DNA from 2 places in the Propionicimonas sp. T2.31MG-18 genome. Region 1 is predicted to be linked to the other one. Evidence: riboswitches for the same ligand, from Rfam matches in the RefSeq annotation. Region 1 holds a riboswitch; the other holds the start of a gene.
What was found. Region 1 has a riboswitch for cobalamin ahead of cobI (precorrin-2 C(20)-methyltransferase). Riboswitches for the same ligand answer to the same signal wherever they lie in the genome.

Region 2: another riboswitch for cobalamin. It lies ahead of cobI (precorrin-2 C(20)-methyltransferase); the one in region 1 lies ahead of cobI (precorrin-2 C(20)-methyltransferase).

The regions. Positions count from the first base shown of each region.
Region 1 covers NZ_CAXWGX010000001.1:637,846-645,236, reverse strand. Annotated here, with positions in the region: gene ACFQQJ_RS02710 (CbiX/SirB N-terminal domain-containing protein) at 1-344, opposite strand, end outside; gene cobJ (precorrin-3B C(17)-methyltransferase) at 341-2,056, opposite strand; gene cbiE (precorrin-6y C5,15-methyltransferase (decarboxylating) subunit CbiE) at 2,053-2,727, opposite strand; gene cobM (precorrin-4 C(11)-methyltransferase) at 2,724-3,521, opposite strand; gene cobI (precorrin-2 C(20)-methyltransferase) at 3,518-4,273, opposite strand; cobalamin riboswitch at 4,303-4,454, opposite strand; gene ACFQQJ_RS02685 (cobalamin biosynthesis protein) at 4,487-5,428, shown strand; gene ACFQQJ_RS02680 (cobalt-precorrin-6A reductase) at 5,425-6,192, shown strand; gene cobF (precorrin-6A synthase (deacetylating)) at 6,171-6,935, opposite strand; partial or broken gene ACFQQJ_RS02670 (cobyrinate a,c-diamide synthase) at 6,942-7,391, opposite strand, start outside.
Region 2 covers NZ_CAXWGX010000028.1:63,324-70,714, reverse strand. Annotated here, with positions in the region: gene ACFQQJ_RS14865 (cobyrinate a,c-diamide synthase) at 1-228, shown strand, start outside; gene cobF (precorrin-6A synthase (deacetylating)) at 225-989, shown strand; gene ACFQQJ_RS14855 (cobalt-precorrin-6A reductase) at 1,002-1,733, opposite strand; gene ACFQQJ_RS14850 (cobalamin biosynthesis protein) at 1,730-2,683, opposite strand; cobalamin riboswitch at 2,684-2,853, shown strand; gene cobI (precorrin-2 C(20)-methyltransferase) at 2,882-3,640, shown strand; gene cobM (precorrin-4 C(11)-methyltransferase) at 3,556-4,434, shown strand; gene cbiE (precorrin-6y C5,15-methyltransferase (decarboxylating) subunit CbiE) at 4,431-5,105, shown strand; gene cobJ (precorrin-3B C(17)-methyltransferase) at 5,102-6,817, shown strand; gene ACFQQJ_RS14825 (CbiX/SirB N-terminal domain-containing protein) at 6,814-7,391, shown strand, end outside.

The sequences.
Region 1 (7,391 bases):
CGGGTGTAGACGACGGTCGCCGCGAGGTGGCGGGCCCTGGAGGCGTCGATGGCTTCGGGGATGTCGTCGCGGACGTGGCCGCCGGTGCCGATCATCAGCGGCACGACGACGGCGGAGGTGGCGTCGGCGAGCACGGTGTCGAGGGCGGCGTCGATGGTGGGTGGGGTGAGTTCGACGAACCCGGCCTCGACGCGGACGCCGGGCAGCAGCCCGCGGACCTTCTCGACCAGTGTGGTGGCGGCGTCGGCGCCGGCGTTGACCCGGGTGCCGTGGCCGGCGATGACCAACGGTGGCGGGGTGGCGGGTACCGCGGGAGGGGCCGGGGTCGGGGTGACGTGGCTCATCGTTCCATCCAGTGGTAGTCGCGGGGAGTGACCATGGCCGTGCGCCCGGTGCCGGCGGGCAGGTAGCGGGTGGTGGAGGAGCCGACCACGACCAGGGAGTTCATGTTGACCACGTCGGGGTCGAAGTCGGCCAGGGTGGCGAGGGTGACTCGCTGGTCGGGCCGGTCGGCCTCCTCGACGACCGCGACCGGGGTGCTGGGCGGGCGGTGGGCGGCGAAGATGGCCAGCGCATCGGGCAGGTGGTGCAGCCGTGTGCGGCTGCGCGGGTTGTACAGCACGGTGACCAGGTCGGCCTCTGCGGCGGCGCGGACGCGGGTGAGGATGGTGTCCCAGTCGGTGTGCAGGTCGGACAGCGAGATGGTGGCGTGGTCGTGGCCCAGGGGTGCGCCGAGGATGGCGGAGGCGGCGAGGCTGGCGGTGACGCCGGGCACGATCTCGATGTCGATGCCTTCGGTGCCCTGTTCGAGGGTGGGGGAGGCCATCGCGTAGATCGCCGGGTCGCCGGAGCAGACGAGGGCGACGTTGTTGCCTTCGCGCGCGAACTGGATGGCGGTTGCGGTGCGTTCCTCCTCCTTGCCCATCGGGGTGCTGGCGATCCGGACCCCGGGCCGAAGCAGGTCCTTGACCTGTGCGACGTAGGGCCGGTAGCCGACCACGACGGAGGCCTGCCGGATGGCCTGCTGGGCGCGGGGGGTGGTGAGGTCGCGCGAGCCCGGGCCGAGGCCGATCACGGTGAGCTTGCCGCGGGCGGGGATGCGCCCGATCGCACAGGTGGCCTCGGCCGTCCTCTGCTTCTCGACCAGCAGGGTGGCGCCGTGGGCGAGGACGGAGGCCTCGGCGACGCTGGGGGTGCCGACGGCGACGCGGGGTGCGTCGCTGGGGTTGGGCACCTCCAGGGTGGCGAGCTGATCGGCAGGGTAGGTGACCAGCGGCACGCCGAGGTCGGCGGCGAGCTGGACGAGCCCGGCTTCGTCGGCCTTGGCGTCGACGGTGGTGATCGCGGCGAGCGACCCCAGGGCGAGGCCTGCCTGTTCGAGGGTCTGTTCGAGCAGGCGGCGCAGACTGGTGGTGCTGGTGCCGCGGTTGCAGCCCAGGCCTGGGACCAGGCTGGGCGGGTTGAGTACCACGCTGGGCAGGCTGCCGGGGTCGGTGAGCTGGTCGGTGACCAGGACCCGAGCGATGAGGCCGGTGGGCTCGGGGTCGTCTGGTCCCAGCACGCTCACGGTCGCCGGCAGCGGCGGCAGCGGCCACGGCTGGCTGCGGCGCACCGCGACCGGTTCTCCGTCGAGGATGGCCCGGGTCACAGCGGCGACATCCCCCGTCCAGCGCCAGCCGAGGGTGTCCAGACCGGGCACGCCGGCGGCGTCGGTGGCGGTGGTGAGGACGGCGGTGGCGCCGAGCCCTGCGGCGATCCGGCTGGCGAGGTCGTTGGCCCCGCCGCCGTGGCCGCCCACCAGCGGGATGACGAACCTCCCGGCGTCATCGATGACGACGACGCCCGGGTCGGTCGTCTTCGATGCCAGCAGGGGGGCGAGGATGCGGGTGGTGGCGCCGAGGGCCAGGTGGCTGACGATCAGGTCGCACTCGGCCCACGCCTGCGGGAGGCCGGCGACGGCACCGTCGGTGTAGCGGCGGCTTTCCTGGCCGAGGATGGCGTCGATCTGGTCGGCGCGGGCGCGGCTGCCCGGGCCGCTCGTGACCTGTCCGATCATGGCTGTTCTCCGATGACGAGGGGTGATGGGTGGCGGGTGGGGCCGGCGACGCCTCCCGGCCACGGCGCGTCGTCGTCGGCGGGGTGCCGGTCGAGGACGAGGACGACGTTGGGTTCGCGCGGGACGGTGGTGCGCGCAGCGGCGGTGGTGAGGACACGGACGCGTTCGTCGGGTTCGCCGAGCCGCTCGGCCAGGACGAACCACCGGCCCAGGCCGTCCAGGGCGGTGGCCAGCTCCCTGATGCCGTGCTCCGCCGAGGTGAACACCGCGACCTTTCCGGCGGTGTGCACCAGGTCGAGGGCCGGTTCGAGTGGACGACCGTGGACGCTGACGACGGCGGCGTCGTCCCAGGGCAGGCCGACGGCGGCGAATGCGGCCGCGATCGAGGACACGGCCGGCACCACGCGGGGACGAAGACCCGCAGCCCGCAACGTCCTGACGACGCCGAAGTACAACGGGTCGCCGCTCGCGATCACGACGACCACCTGGTCCTCGGGCAGAGTGGCCAGCTGTTCGACGGCCGGTCGTAGCGCTCCGAGGGTGATGCGTCGGGAGTCGTCGACCTCGAGGGCGTCGAGGTGGCGTTGGCCGCCCACCACCCAGTCGGCGGTGGCGGCGGCCACCCGCAACTCGAGGGTGGGAGTGCCGAGCAGGCCGTGGACGGTGATCACGTGTCGGTCCTGGTCACCAGTGGGGTGCCGTCGGCGGCGCGGTACTCGTGGCGGAAACCGGGGTGGTAGAGGTGGCTGCGGGTGTCGTGCTGCTCGGCCAGGGCTGGTCCGACGAGCACGACGGTGTGCTTCCACAACTTGTGGGCCTTCATCGTGGCCGACAGTTCGGCCAGGGGGCAGCGCAGCATCAACTCGTCGGGCCAGCTGACCCGGTAGCCGACGATGCAGGGCGTGTCGGCCGGGTAGCCGCCGGCGAGCAGCTCGTCCTGGAGCACCTTGTTGCGGGCCGCGGACAGGTACAGCGCCATGGTGACGCCGTGAGCGGCGAAACCGCGGACCGTCTCCCGGTCGGGCATCGGGGTGCGGCCGCCTTCGAGGCGGGTGAGGATGAGGGTCTGGGAAACCTCGGGGATGGTGATCTCGGCGTCCATGCGGGCAGCGGCGGCGGAGAAGGCCGAGACGCCGGGGATGGTGCGGTGCGGGATGCCGATCCGCTCACAGATGCGGCGCTGCTCGGCGGTGGCCCCGTAGATCGACGGGTCGCCGGTATGGACGCGGGCGACCAGCAGGTCCTCGTCGTGGGCGCGCTGATACAGCGGGGTGATGTCCTCCAGCGACTCGGTCGCGGAGTCGACCACGAGCGCGCCGGGCTTGGTGTTCGCAACGATGGCGGCATCGACCAGGCTGGAGGCCCAGATCACGATGTCGGCCTGCTCGATCACCCGGGCGCCACGCACAGTGATCAGGTCCGCTGAGCCCGGGCCGGCGCCGACGAAGACGACCTGGCCGCTCACAGTGCGCCGCCGGTGGTGGTGCGCCGCGGTGCGACGAGGACGGTGCTGAAGTAGGGCGCGCTGGTGGCCTCCACCTCGCTGAGCGGGGTGATGGTTTGGCCGGGCAGGCCCACGTTCACCCCAAGCACGCCATCCAGGCCGCGGTCGTGGACGAGTGCGAGCAGGTCGGCCAGCTGGCGTCCGCCCTTGTAGGCGACGACGGTGTCGGCATGCTCGAGGGCGGCGCCGACCGCGGCCAGCCCGGCCGTCACTGGTACGAGGGTGAGGCTTTCGCGTCCCTCGACGAGCGGGGTCAGGCTGGCCGCGGCCAGCGCCTGCATGGCAGTGATGCCCGGCACGACCGACACGTCAACGTCGGGCACCACTGCCTGTACCTGGGCGGCGAGGTACGAGAACGTCGAGTAGACGCTCGGGTCGCCGACGGTGGCGAAGGCGACCGTGGCCGCCCCCGCCTGGAACGCGTCGACGGCGGCCTGCGCGGACGCCTCCCACGACTGGCGCCGCTTGGCGCCGACACCAGTGCGTTGCGCCATGCTGAACGGCACCCGACGCAGCTTGCCCGCGGCCTCAGGGCAGGCGGCGAGCACGACCTGCTCGGCCCGGCCGGCGTCGTCGCCGCTGGCCTCTGTGCTCGGCACCAGGATCACGTCAGCCCGATCGAAGGCCGCCACCGCTTTTCGGGTGACGAGTTCGGGGTCGCCGGGGCCGACGCCCACCCCAACCAGGGCAGGAATGCGTGCAGCAGTGTCCAAGGGAGCCTCCTCAGGTGTCCTCGCCCGATCTCGTTGCTCGGCAGTGAGGCGAGTTCCTGGCTCCCGGTCCACGCGTGGTGCGTGGACCGGTCACAGTGGCGGGACCGCCCCGGACTTGCCCTTTCGGGCTCACCGGAGTTCCTCGGCACATCTCTGCGGCGCCCAGTCTGGCACACTCGATGGCGAACAATTGCCACCGGCGAAAGGTTGGTCATGGAAGCACCGGGGACGGCGACAGCTGTCGGCCTCGCCCTGGGCTGGGCGGCCGACCAGCTGCTCGGTGACCCGCTTCGCTGGCACCCGGTGGCCGGCTTCGGCCGCCTCGCCACTGCGGTGGAGGATCGCACCTACGCCGACGACCGGCTGCACGGAGCCGTCCATGTCGCCGTGCTGGTCGGGGGCGCGGCCGCTGTCGGGAGCCTGGTTGCCCGCAGCGCCAGACACCCGGTGCTGGCGACCCTGGCGACCGCAGCAGCCACCTGGACGGTGCTGGGTGGGAGGTCGCTGGCCCGTGAGTCCGAGGCGGTCGCGGCCCACCTGGACGCCGGCGACCTGTCCGCGGCACGACTCCAGGTCAGCCACCTGGTCAGCCGGGACCCGCAGACCCTCGATGCCGACGGCGTGGCCCGCGCCGCCCTGGAGTCGGTGGCGGAGAACACCTCCGACGCGGTGGTCGCCCCACTGTTGTGGGGTGCGGTCGCCGGCGTTCCCGGGCTGTTGGCCTACAGGGCGATCAACACCCTCGACGCGATGGTCGGCTACCGCAACGACCGCTACGGCAACTTCGGCTGGGCCGCGGCGAAGCTCGACGACCTGGCCAATCTCCTGCCGGCACGGGTCAGCGGCGGGCTTGCCGTCCTGGCCGCCCCACTGGTGGGCGGACGACCCGCGGACGCCCTGCGCGCCGTGCGTCACCAGTCAGGGCGGCACCCCAGCCCCAACGGCGGTGTGGTCGAGGCCGCCTTCGCCGGTGCCCTGGGAGTCACCCTGGGCGGCCGCAACACCTACGGCGGCGTCGAGGAGGACCGCGGCGAACTTGGACGCGGCCCCGCACCGTCGGCGGCCGACCTCGCCCGCGCGAACCGTCTGGCACTGGCGGTCTCGGCCGGGGCTGCCGGCCTGAGCGTCCTGGTCGCGCTCGCGAGGCGGCGATGAACGTCCTGCTGCTGGGCGGCACCGCCGAGGCGCGCGAGCTCGCCCGCCTGCTCCACGCCGAGGGCATCTCTGTCGTCACGTCGCTGGCCGGCGCCGTGGCCGACCTGCACCCGCCGCAGGGCACGACCAGGGTCGGCGGCTTCGGCGGCGCGGACGGACTCGCCGGCTACCTGCGCGGCCAGCACGTCGACGCGGTGATCGACGCGACCCACCCGTTCGCCGAACGGATGAGCGCGAACGCGGCTGACGCCTGTGCCCGGACCGGGGTGCCGTTGCTGCGACTGTCACGGCCCAGCTGGGCCGTCCATCCGGACGCCGCGTCCTGGCACTGGGCCGACTCGATCGACCAGGCACGGGAGATCGCGGGCGGGCTGGGCGAACGGGTCTTCCTGACGATCGGGCGGCAGTCGCTGGCCGAGTTCGCCGACTGGGGCGACCGCTTCGTCCTCGCCCGCGTGATCGACCCACCCGACATTGCGATCCCGGCCTCCTGGACGGTGCTGCGCGCACGCGGCCCGTTCCGGATCGATGACGAACTCGACCTGCTGCGCAGGTACGAGATCGATGTGCTGGTCACCAAGGACTCCGGCGGCCCGACCGACGCCAAGCTCGCCGCGGCGTCCGAACTGGAGGTGCCGGTCGTCATGCTTCGCCGGCCCGCGCCGCCCGACAGGGTGCGGTTGGTGACGTACGTGGCCGATGTGATGGTGTGGGTGAAAGGGCTTCGCGTGGGCGTGGCCGGTCAGCGTCGTCGCAGCAGGTAGGTGTCGAACATCCAGCCCTTGCGGGCTGCGGCCTCGGCGCGGACCCGCACGATCTCTTCCCGAACGTCCTGCAGGGGACCGGACACGAGAATCTCGTCGGGGGTGCCGAGGTAGGCGCCCCAGTAGATGTCCAGGCCTTCGGGTTCGATGGTTGCGAATGTCTGGGCACCGTCCAGCATCACCACCACGTCGTCGACGTCGGTCGACATTCCGCCGCGCAGTAGCCGGGCAGGGCTGATCTGGAGCGCGCGGCCCTGCCGGTTGAGCGGGATCTGGTGCCGGGCGGCGAGGGCCAGCACGCTGCTGATTCCCGGCAGCACGCGCAAGGTGATCGGCGCGCTGTCGGCCGCCGCCGCCACCAGTTGGTCGGCGATCGCCAGGGTGCTCTCGTACAGGCTCGGGTCACCCCAGACGAGGAAGCCACCCACCTGCCCTGGGCCGAGCGATCGACCGACGGCAAGGCTCCACTGCTCGAGTCGTTGGGTGCGCCAGCCGGCCACGGCCTGGTCGTAGTCGGGGGCGGTCCGCCAGGGCCGTGGCGGGTCGCTGAGTTCCACGATCTGCACGGGAGTGGTGCGATGCCGCTCGACCACGACTCTCCGCGCCTCGACGAGGTCGTCCAGGTCACCCTCCTTCACCACCACAAAGAGGACGTCGAGTTGCTGGATGGCACGGGATGCTTCGATCGTGACCCAGTCGGGATCTCCGGCGCCGATGCCGATCAGGAACAGTTCACGGCTCACCGTCTGCCTCCTGTTTGTGGCGAGCCCGAGTTGAGCCCCGGCGAGGGTTGCGGTCAGGGCGTCGGCAACCTCGGGCGCCGGCACCTTGATACGGATCCAGGTGGGCCCGAGGCCTGGGAACGACTCGCCTCGCCGGACGGCGAAGCCGGCCACGGCGAGGGCGGGCCGGACCGAGTCGGGGCCGCAGGAGGAGGTGTCGACCAGCACGAACGGCGCTGCGGACGGCACGCTGGGGAACCCGGCGTACGACAGTGCCGCGACCAGGTGGTCACGGTCGGCGTTCAGGGTGAGGTACCGGCTCGCAGCTTCGGTCCGTGCGGCCGCGGTGCTGGTGGCGATCATCGCCGCGATGGCGGGCGCTGAGACCGGCCAGGAGGGTTGGGCCTGCGCCAGGCGCGTGATCAGGCGGGGGTCGCCAATGACGTAGCCGACCCGCAACCCCGCCAGGCCCCACGT
Region 2 (7,391 bases), on a different contig from region 1:
GCCGGGTTCGGCACCACCAGCAGCAGCGCACCGTTCGTCCTCATCGACACCTCCGCCTGCGGGCCGACCTCGGTCAGGGAACCCCTCGCCGGCCACGGGTTCGCCGTACGGCGCGGCGAGTCGTTCCCCGGTCTCGGCCCCACCTGGATCCGGGTGAAGGTCCCTCGACCCGACGTCGCCGACCGGCTCGTCCGTGCCCTCTGCACCCTCACCGGAGGCCCGTCATGAGCCGCGAACTCGTCCTGATCGGCATCGGCGCCGGCGACCCCGACTGGCTGACCCTCGAAGCCGTCCGGGCGATCCGGGAGATCGACGTCCTGTTCGTCGTGCTCAAGGAGGATGAGCTGGACGACCTCGTGCAGGCTCGCCGCCAGGTCATCGCGCAGCACCGACACACCCCGTTACGAACCGTCGAACTCAGGGACCCGCCTCGGCCCTGGCGCACCGCACCGGACTATGACGCCGCTGTCGCCGACTGGCGCGCCCAGCGCCTCCGGCAGTGGGGCGCCGCCGTGGAAGCCGCCCTGCAGGACGGCCGTAGCGGCGGCTTCCTCGTCTGGGGCGACCCGAGCCTGTACGAGAGCACCCTCGCGATCGTGGACGAGCTGGCCGGACAGGCACCCACCGGCCAACCGCTGCGGCTCCGGGTGGTCCCCGGCGTGAGCAGCGTCCTCGCCCTCGCCGCCCGCCACCGCATTCCGCTCAACCGGCAGGGCCGGGCACTGCAGATCAGCCCGGCCCGACTGCTGCGGGGCGGCCTGCCCGACGGAATCGACGACGTGGTCGTGATGCTGGACGGCGGGCAGGCGTTCGCCACCATCGACCCCACCGGCCTGGACATCTACTGGGGCGCCTACCTCGGCACGGGCGACGAGATCCTCATCGCCGGGCCGCTGGACAAGGTGCGTGACGAGATCGCTGCCCGCCGCGCCGAGGCCAAGGCGCGCAAGGGCTGGATGTTCGACACGTACCTGCTGCGCCGCCGCTGATTCCGACCGCGCTCAGCGCGCCGCCGCCCAGGCGAAAGCCTCAGCGACCGTGGTGACGACCGGCACGCCCGACGGGACCGGCGGTCGGCGCACCGCCACGACCGGCACGCCGAGGTGCGCCGCAGCGTCCAGCTTGGCTTCCGTCGGGCCACCGGAGTCCTTGGTGACCAGCACGTCGATCGAGCGGCTGCGGAGCAGGTCGCACTCGGCCTCGAAGGAGAACGGCCCCCGCGCCCGCAGCACCTCCCAGCTGCCGGGTACATCGACCTCGGGGGCGTCGACGACACGCACCAGGACGTAGCGGTCCGTCCAGCCGGCGAACGCGGCGAGGCCCTGCCGACCGATGGCGAGGAACACCCGGGCCCCGAGCCGTTCGGCAGCGCGGCGAGCCCCGTCGAGGCCGTCCACCCACTGCCACCCGGCGGCCTCGGGCCGGCCCGCCCAACCGGGCCTCGACAGCCGCAGCAACGCCACTCCGGTCGCGGCACACGCGGCGGCGGCGTTCGCCGTGATCCGTTCGGCGAACGGGTGGGTGGCGTCGACCACCGCCGTGGTGTCGTGGGTGCGAAGGTGGGCTGCCAGTCCGTCAGCCCCGCCGAAGCCACCGATCCGCACCGCGCCGGCCGGGCGCCTCGGTTCGGCCACGTCGCCGGCCAGCGAGGTCACCAATGGCACGCCCGCGGCGACCAGGAGCCCGGCCAGCTCCCGCGCCTCGGCAGTGCCACCGAGCACCAGGATGCTCACCGTCGGCGTCCGAGGGACATCGCGAGCGCCACCGTCACCGCGGCGGCACCGGCCGACACGGCCAGCGCCAGACGGTTCGCGCGCGCCAGGTCCGCCGGCGCCGGCGCCGGGCCGAAGCCGAGCTCGCCACGGTCCTCGACCACCCCGCCGTAGGTGTTGCATCCGCCTAGGCGCACGCCGAGCGCGCCGGCGAAAGCGGCCTCCACCACGCCACCGTTCGGACTGGGGTGCTGCCCGGAGTGTTCCCGGACCGCACGAACCGCGTCGGACGGGTCGCCGCCGACCAGGGGCGCTGCGGCCGTCGCCAAAGCGGCGGTGAGCCGCGCCGGCAGCCAGTTCGCGAGGTCGTCCAGCTTCGCCGCCGCCCACCCGAAGTTGCGGTACCGGTCGTTGCGGTAGCCCACCATCGCGTCGAGGGTGTTGATCGCGCGGTAGCCGAGGAGGCCCGGGATGCCGGCCACCGCACCCCAGAGCAGGGGCGCGACGACCGCGTCGGAGGTGTTCTCGGCCACCGACTCCAGCGCGGCACGGGCGACCCCGTCGGCATCGAGCGACTGCGGGTCCCGGCTGACCAGGTTCGCGACCCGGGCCCGCGCCCCGGGCAGGTCGTCGGCGGCCAGCCGAGCGGCGATCGCCTCCGACTCCCGGGCCAGCGAGCGCCCGCCGAGCACCGCCCAGGTGGCGGCACCCGTGGCCAGCACGGACAGGACGGGCCGATCGCGCACCACCCGCTGGATCGCGCCGCCCAACAGGAGTGCGCCGCCCACCAGAACGGCCTCGTGCAGCACGCCGCGCGTCCGGTCGTCAGCGTACCGGCGCTGCTCGAGGGCGACGGCGAGCTGCCCGAAGCCGGCCACGGGGTGCCAGCGGCGCGGGTCGCCGAGCAGCTGGTCGGCCAGCCACCCCAGGCCGAGTCCGGCCGCGAGGACGCCGGTCCGCCGAGCTGCCATGACCAACCTTTCGTTGGTGGTAATTCTCCGTACTCGAGTGTGTCAGACTGAACACCGCAGAGATGTGCAGAGGAACTCCGGTGAGCCCGATGGGCAAGTCCGGGGCGGTCCCGCCACTGTAACCGGCTTCGTCCGGGAGCCAGGAACTCGCCTCACTGCAGAGCGACGACATCGGGCGAGGACACCTGAGGAGGCTCCATGGACAGCTTTGCCATTTCCACGCCTGCCCTGATCGGGGTGGGCGTCGGCCCGGGCGACCCGGAACTGCTCACCCTGAAGGCGCAGGCGGCGCTCGACCGTGCCGACGTCATCCTGGTTCCCAGCACCGAGGCCAGCGGCGACGATGCCGGGCGCGCCGAGCAGGTCGTGCTCGCCGGTTGTCCCGGCGCGGCCGGCAAGCTGCGACGGGTGCCCTTCAGCATGGCCCAACGACGGGGTGTCGGCGAGAAGCGCCGCCAGTCCTGGGAGGCGTCGGCCCAGGCAGCAGAGGCGGCGTTCGCCGGGGGCGCCACCACCGTTGCGTTCGCCACCGTCGGCGACCCGAGCGTCTACTCGACGTTCTCCTACCTCGCCGCCCACGTGCGCGCGGCGGTACCGGGGTTGACCGTCTCGGTGGTGCCGGGCATCACCGCCATGCAGGCGCTCGCCGCGGCCAGCCTCACCCCGCTCGTCGAAGGTCAGGAAAGCCTCAGCCTGGTGCCGGCTACCGCCGGCCTCGAGGCCGTCCGAACCGCCCTCGAACACGCCGACACCGTGGTCGCCTACAAGGGCGGGCGCCAGCTCGCCGCCCTCCTCGCCGTGGTGCGCGACGCCGGGCGGGACGGAGTGCTCGGGGTGGACGTCGGACTTCCGGGCGAGACCATCACCCCGCTGTGCGACGTCGACACCGACCGGGCGCCCTACTTCTCCACCGTCCTCGTCGCACCCGCCCGCACCGAGACCGGCGGCCGGCTGTGACCGGCGAGGTCGTGTTCGTCGGCGCCGGCCCCGGTGCCGCCGACCTGATCACCCTGCGCGGGGCGCAGGTGATCGCTCGGGCCGACATCGTGATCTGGGCGTCCAGCCTCGTCGACCCCGCCATCGTCGCCGGCGCCAGGCCGGGCGCCCTGGTGATCGACTCGGCCAGCGAGTCGCTGGAGGACATCACCCCGCTCTACCAGCGCGCCCACGACGAGGGCCTGCTGGTGGCCCGCGTCCACACCGGCGACCCGTCCATCTACGGGGCCACCGCCGAACAGCGGCGCATCTGCGACCGGATCGGCATCCCCCACCGCACGATCCCCGGGGTGTCCGCCTTCTCCGCCGCCGCCGCCCGGATGGACGCCGAGATCACCATCCCGGAGGTATCCCAGACCCTCATCCTCACCCGCCTCGAGGGCGGCCGCACCCCGATGCCCGACCGGGAGACCGTCCGCGGCTTCGCCGCGCACGGCGTCACGATGGCCCTCTACCTGTCGGCGGCCCGCAACAAGGTGCTGCAGGACGAGTTGCTGGCCGGCGGCTACCCGCCCCAGACACCGTGCATCGTCGGTTACCGCGTGAGCTGGCCGGACGAGCTGATGCTGCGCTGCCGCCTCGACGAACTGTCGGCGTCGATGAAGGAGCACAAGCTCTGGAAGCACACCGTGGTGCTCGTGGGACCCGCCCTCGCCGAGACCGCCCGCACTCGCAGCCACCTTTACCACCCCGGGTTCCGACACGAGTACCGGTCCGCCGACGGCACGCCGCTGGTCACGCGGGACCCCGCATGATCACCGTGTACGGGCTCCTCGGGCGCCCGAGCGTGGAACTGCGGATCGCGGCCGCGGCCGCCGACGTCGTCGTCGGCGGCGCCCGGCACCTCGACCGGCTCGACGTCGATGAGGATCGCCGCATCGTCCTCGGGTCGCTGGCTGCGGCGATCGAGCAGCTGGGCTCCGGTCGCGCCGAGGCCGAGGTGGTCGTCGTGGCCAGTGGCGATCCTTTGTACTTCGGCGTGGTACGCGCCCTTCGGGCTGCGGGGCTCCGACCCGCCGTGGTACCGGCGGTGTCGTCCATCGCGGCCGCCTTCGCCGCGATCGGCCTGCCCTGGGATGACGCCGCGGTGGTCAGCGTGCACGGCCGCCCCCTCCAACCAGCGCTCGACCTCGCCCGGAACACCGACAAGGTGGCCGTGTTCACCTCAGCGGACCACGGCGTACGCGAACTCGCCGCCGGGCTGGCAGGCATCGGCCGCTGGTTCGTGCTGGCCGAACGGCTCGGTGAGGACGACCAGCAGGTCACCGTCCTGACCAGCGAACAGGCCCTCGACGCCACCCCGCGGGAACCGAACGTCGTGCTGATCCTCAGCCGCCACCCCAGCGACGACGACGCTCCGTGGCCGGGAAGCATCGCCGGCCCGGGCGCCCCCGCCCCATACCCGACCCTTGGAGAACCCGAATGATCGGACAGGTCACCGGCGGCGCTGCCAGCCGGGCACGCGCGGACCAGATCGACGCCATCCTCGGCGAGACCACCCGCCGCTACCCCGAGGGCGCCGTCCAGGGGCTCCCCCGGGCCTGGGCCGAGTGCGACCTGGTCGTCAGCCACCTCGCCCTCGGCGCGACGACCCGGATCATCGCTCCCCTCCTGGAGTCCAAGAGCACCGACCCGGGCGTGGTCGTGATCGACGAAGCCGGCCAGTTCGTGGTCCCCCTGGTCGGCGGACACGGCGGCGGAGCGAACGACCTCGCCCGCGCGATCGCCGCCGGGCTCGGAGCGACCGCTGTGGTCACCACCGCGACCGATGCGGCCGGACTGCCCGGCCTGGACACCCTGGGTTGGGCCTGTTCGGGAGACGTGGCCGGCGTCACCCGCGCCATCCTCGACGGTGAACCCGTCGCCCTCGCCCGCAGCCAGCCCTGGCCGATCCCGGCCCTGCCGTCGAATGTCGTCGTCGCGGGCCCGGGCGACGCGTCGCCCCCGAACTGCGTCGGGATCGTTCTCGTCACCGACCGGACCACCGCCGGCTCCACGCTTCCCACCGTCGTTCTCAACCCGCCCAGCCTGGTCGCGGGCCTGGGCTGCAACCGGGGCACGACCGCGGCGTCCCTGCGAGAACTCCTGCACCGGACGCTCGCCGACGCGAGGCTTGCCCCCGGCTCGCTGGCGGCGATCACCACGGTCGACGCCAAGGCCGACGAACCGGGCCTCGTCGAACTGGCCGCGGGCCTCGGCGTGCCACTGGTCACCTACCCGGCCGGCGTCCTCGCCGGCTTCGACGTGCCCAACCCGAGCGACCACGCGCAGGCGGCGGTCGGCACGCCGAGCGTCGCGGAGGCGTCCGTCCTCGCCCGCGGGGCGACTCTGGTGGTGCCCAAGCAACGCACGCCAGAGGCCACCTGCGCGATCGGACGCCTCCCGGCCCGCGGCAAGCTGACCGTGATCGGGCTCGGGCCCGGCTCCCGCGACCTCACGACCCCCCGCGCCCAGCAGGCCATCCGGGCGGCATCGATCGTGGTCGGCTACCGACCCTACGTCGCCCAGGTCAAGGACCTGCTGCGCCCCGGAACCAGGATCGCCAGCACGCCGATGGGCAAGGAGGAGGAGCGCACCGCGGCCGCTATCCAGTTCGCCCGGGAAGGCAACAACGTGGCTCTGGTCTGCTCCGGCGACCCGGCGATCTACGCGATGGCCTCCCCCACCCTCGAGCAGGGCACCGACGGCATCGACGTCGACATCGTGCCGGGCGTCACCGCCAGCCTCGCTGCGTCCGCGATCCTCGGCGCCCCGCTCGGCCACGACCACGCCACCATTTCGCTGTCCGACCTGCACACCGACTGGGAGACGATCCTTCGCCGGCTCCGGGCCGCCGCCGAGGCGGACCTGGTCACCGTGCTGTACAACCCGCGCAGCCGCACCCGGCTGCACCACCTGCCTGACGCGCTCGCCATCTTCTCCGAGCACCGACCAGCCAAGACCCCGGTCGCCGTGGTCGAGGAGGCCGACCGCCCCGAGCAGCGGATCACCCTCTCCACGATCGCCGACTTCGACGTCGACGTGGTCAACATGAACTCCCTGGTGGTCGTCGGCTCCTCGACCACCCGGTACCTGACCGCGGGCGCCGGGCGCACCGTCATGGTCACCCCCCGCGACTACCACTGGATGAACCGATGACCCCCACCACCGCCCCGCCGCTGGTCATCGCCGGGCACGGAACCCGCGACGCCGCCGGCGTCGCCGAGTGCCACGCCCTGGTCGCACGGGTCCGCGGGTTGCTGCCCGGCGTCCGGGTCGAGGCAGGTTTCGTGGAACTCACGCCACCCACCATCGACCAGGCGCTGTCCTCCGTCCTCGACGGCGACGGGGCCGGCGCCGTCGTCGTGCCGCTGATGATCGGGTCCGGAGGCCACGTCCGCGAGGACATCCCCGCGGCGATCGAGGCCGGCCGACGCGACCACCGGGGCGCCACCGTCGTCTACACCCGCCACCTCGGCGCCCCCGCCGGCCTGGTGGCCGCGGCCCGCCAACGGATCGACAGCGCCCGCGGCGACTGGGCCGCCCACGAGGTGAGCGTGGTGTTCGTCGGACGCGGCTGCAGCGTCACCGATGCCAACGCCGACCACACCCGCCTGGGCCGGGTCCTGCTCGAGACGGGCGGCTACGCCAGCCTGCTGCCCGCGTTCATCCAGGTGGCTGGCCCGAGCGTTGCCGAGGCGCTCGACACGGCGCACGCCACCGGCAGCCGTCG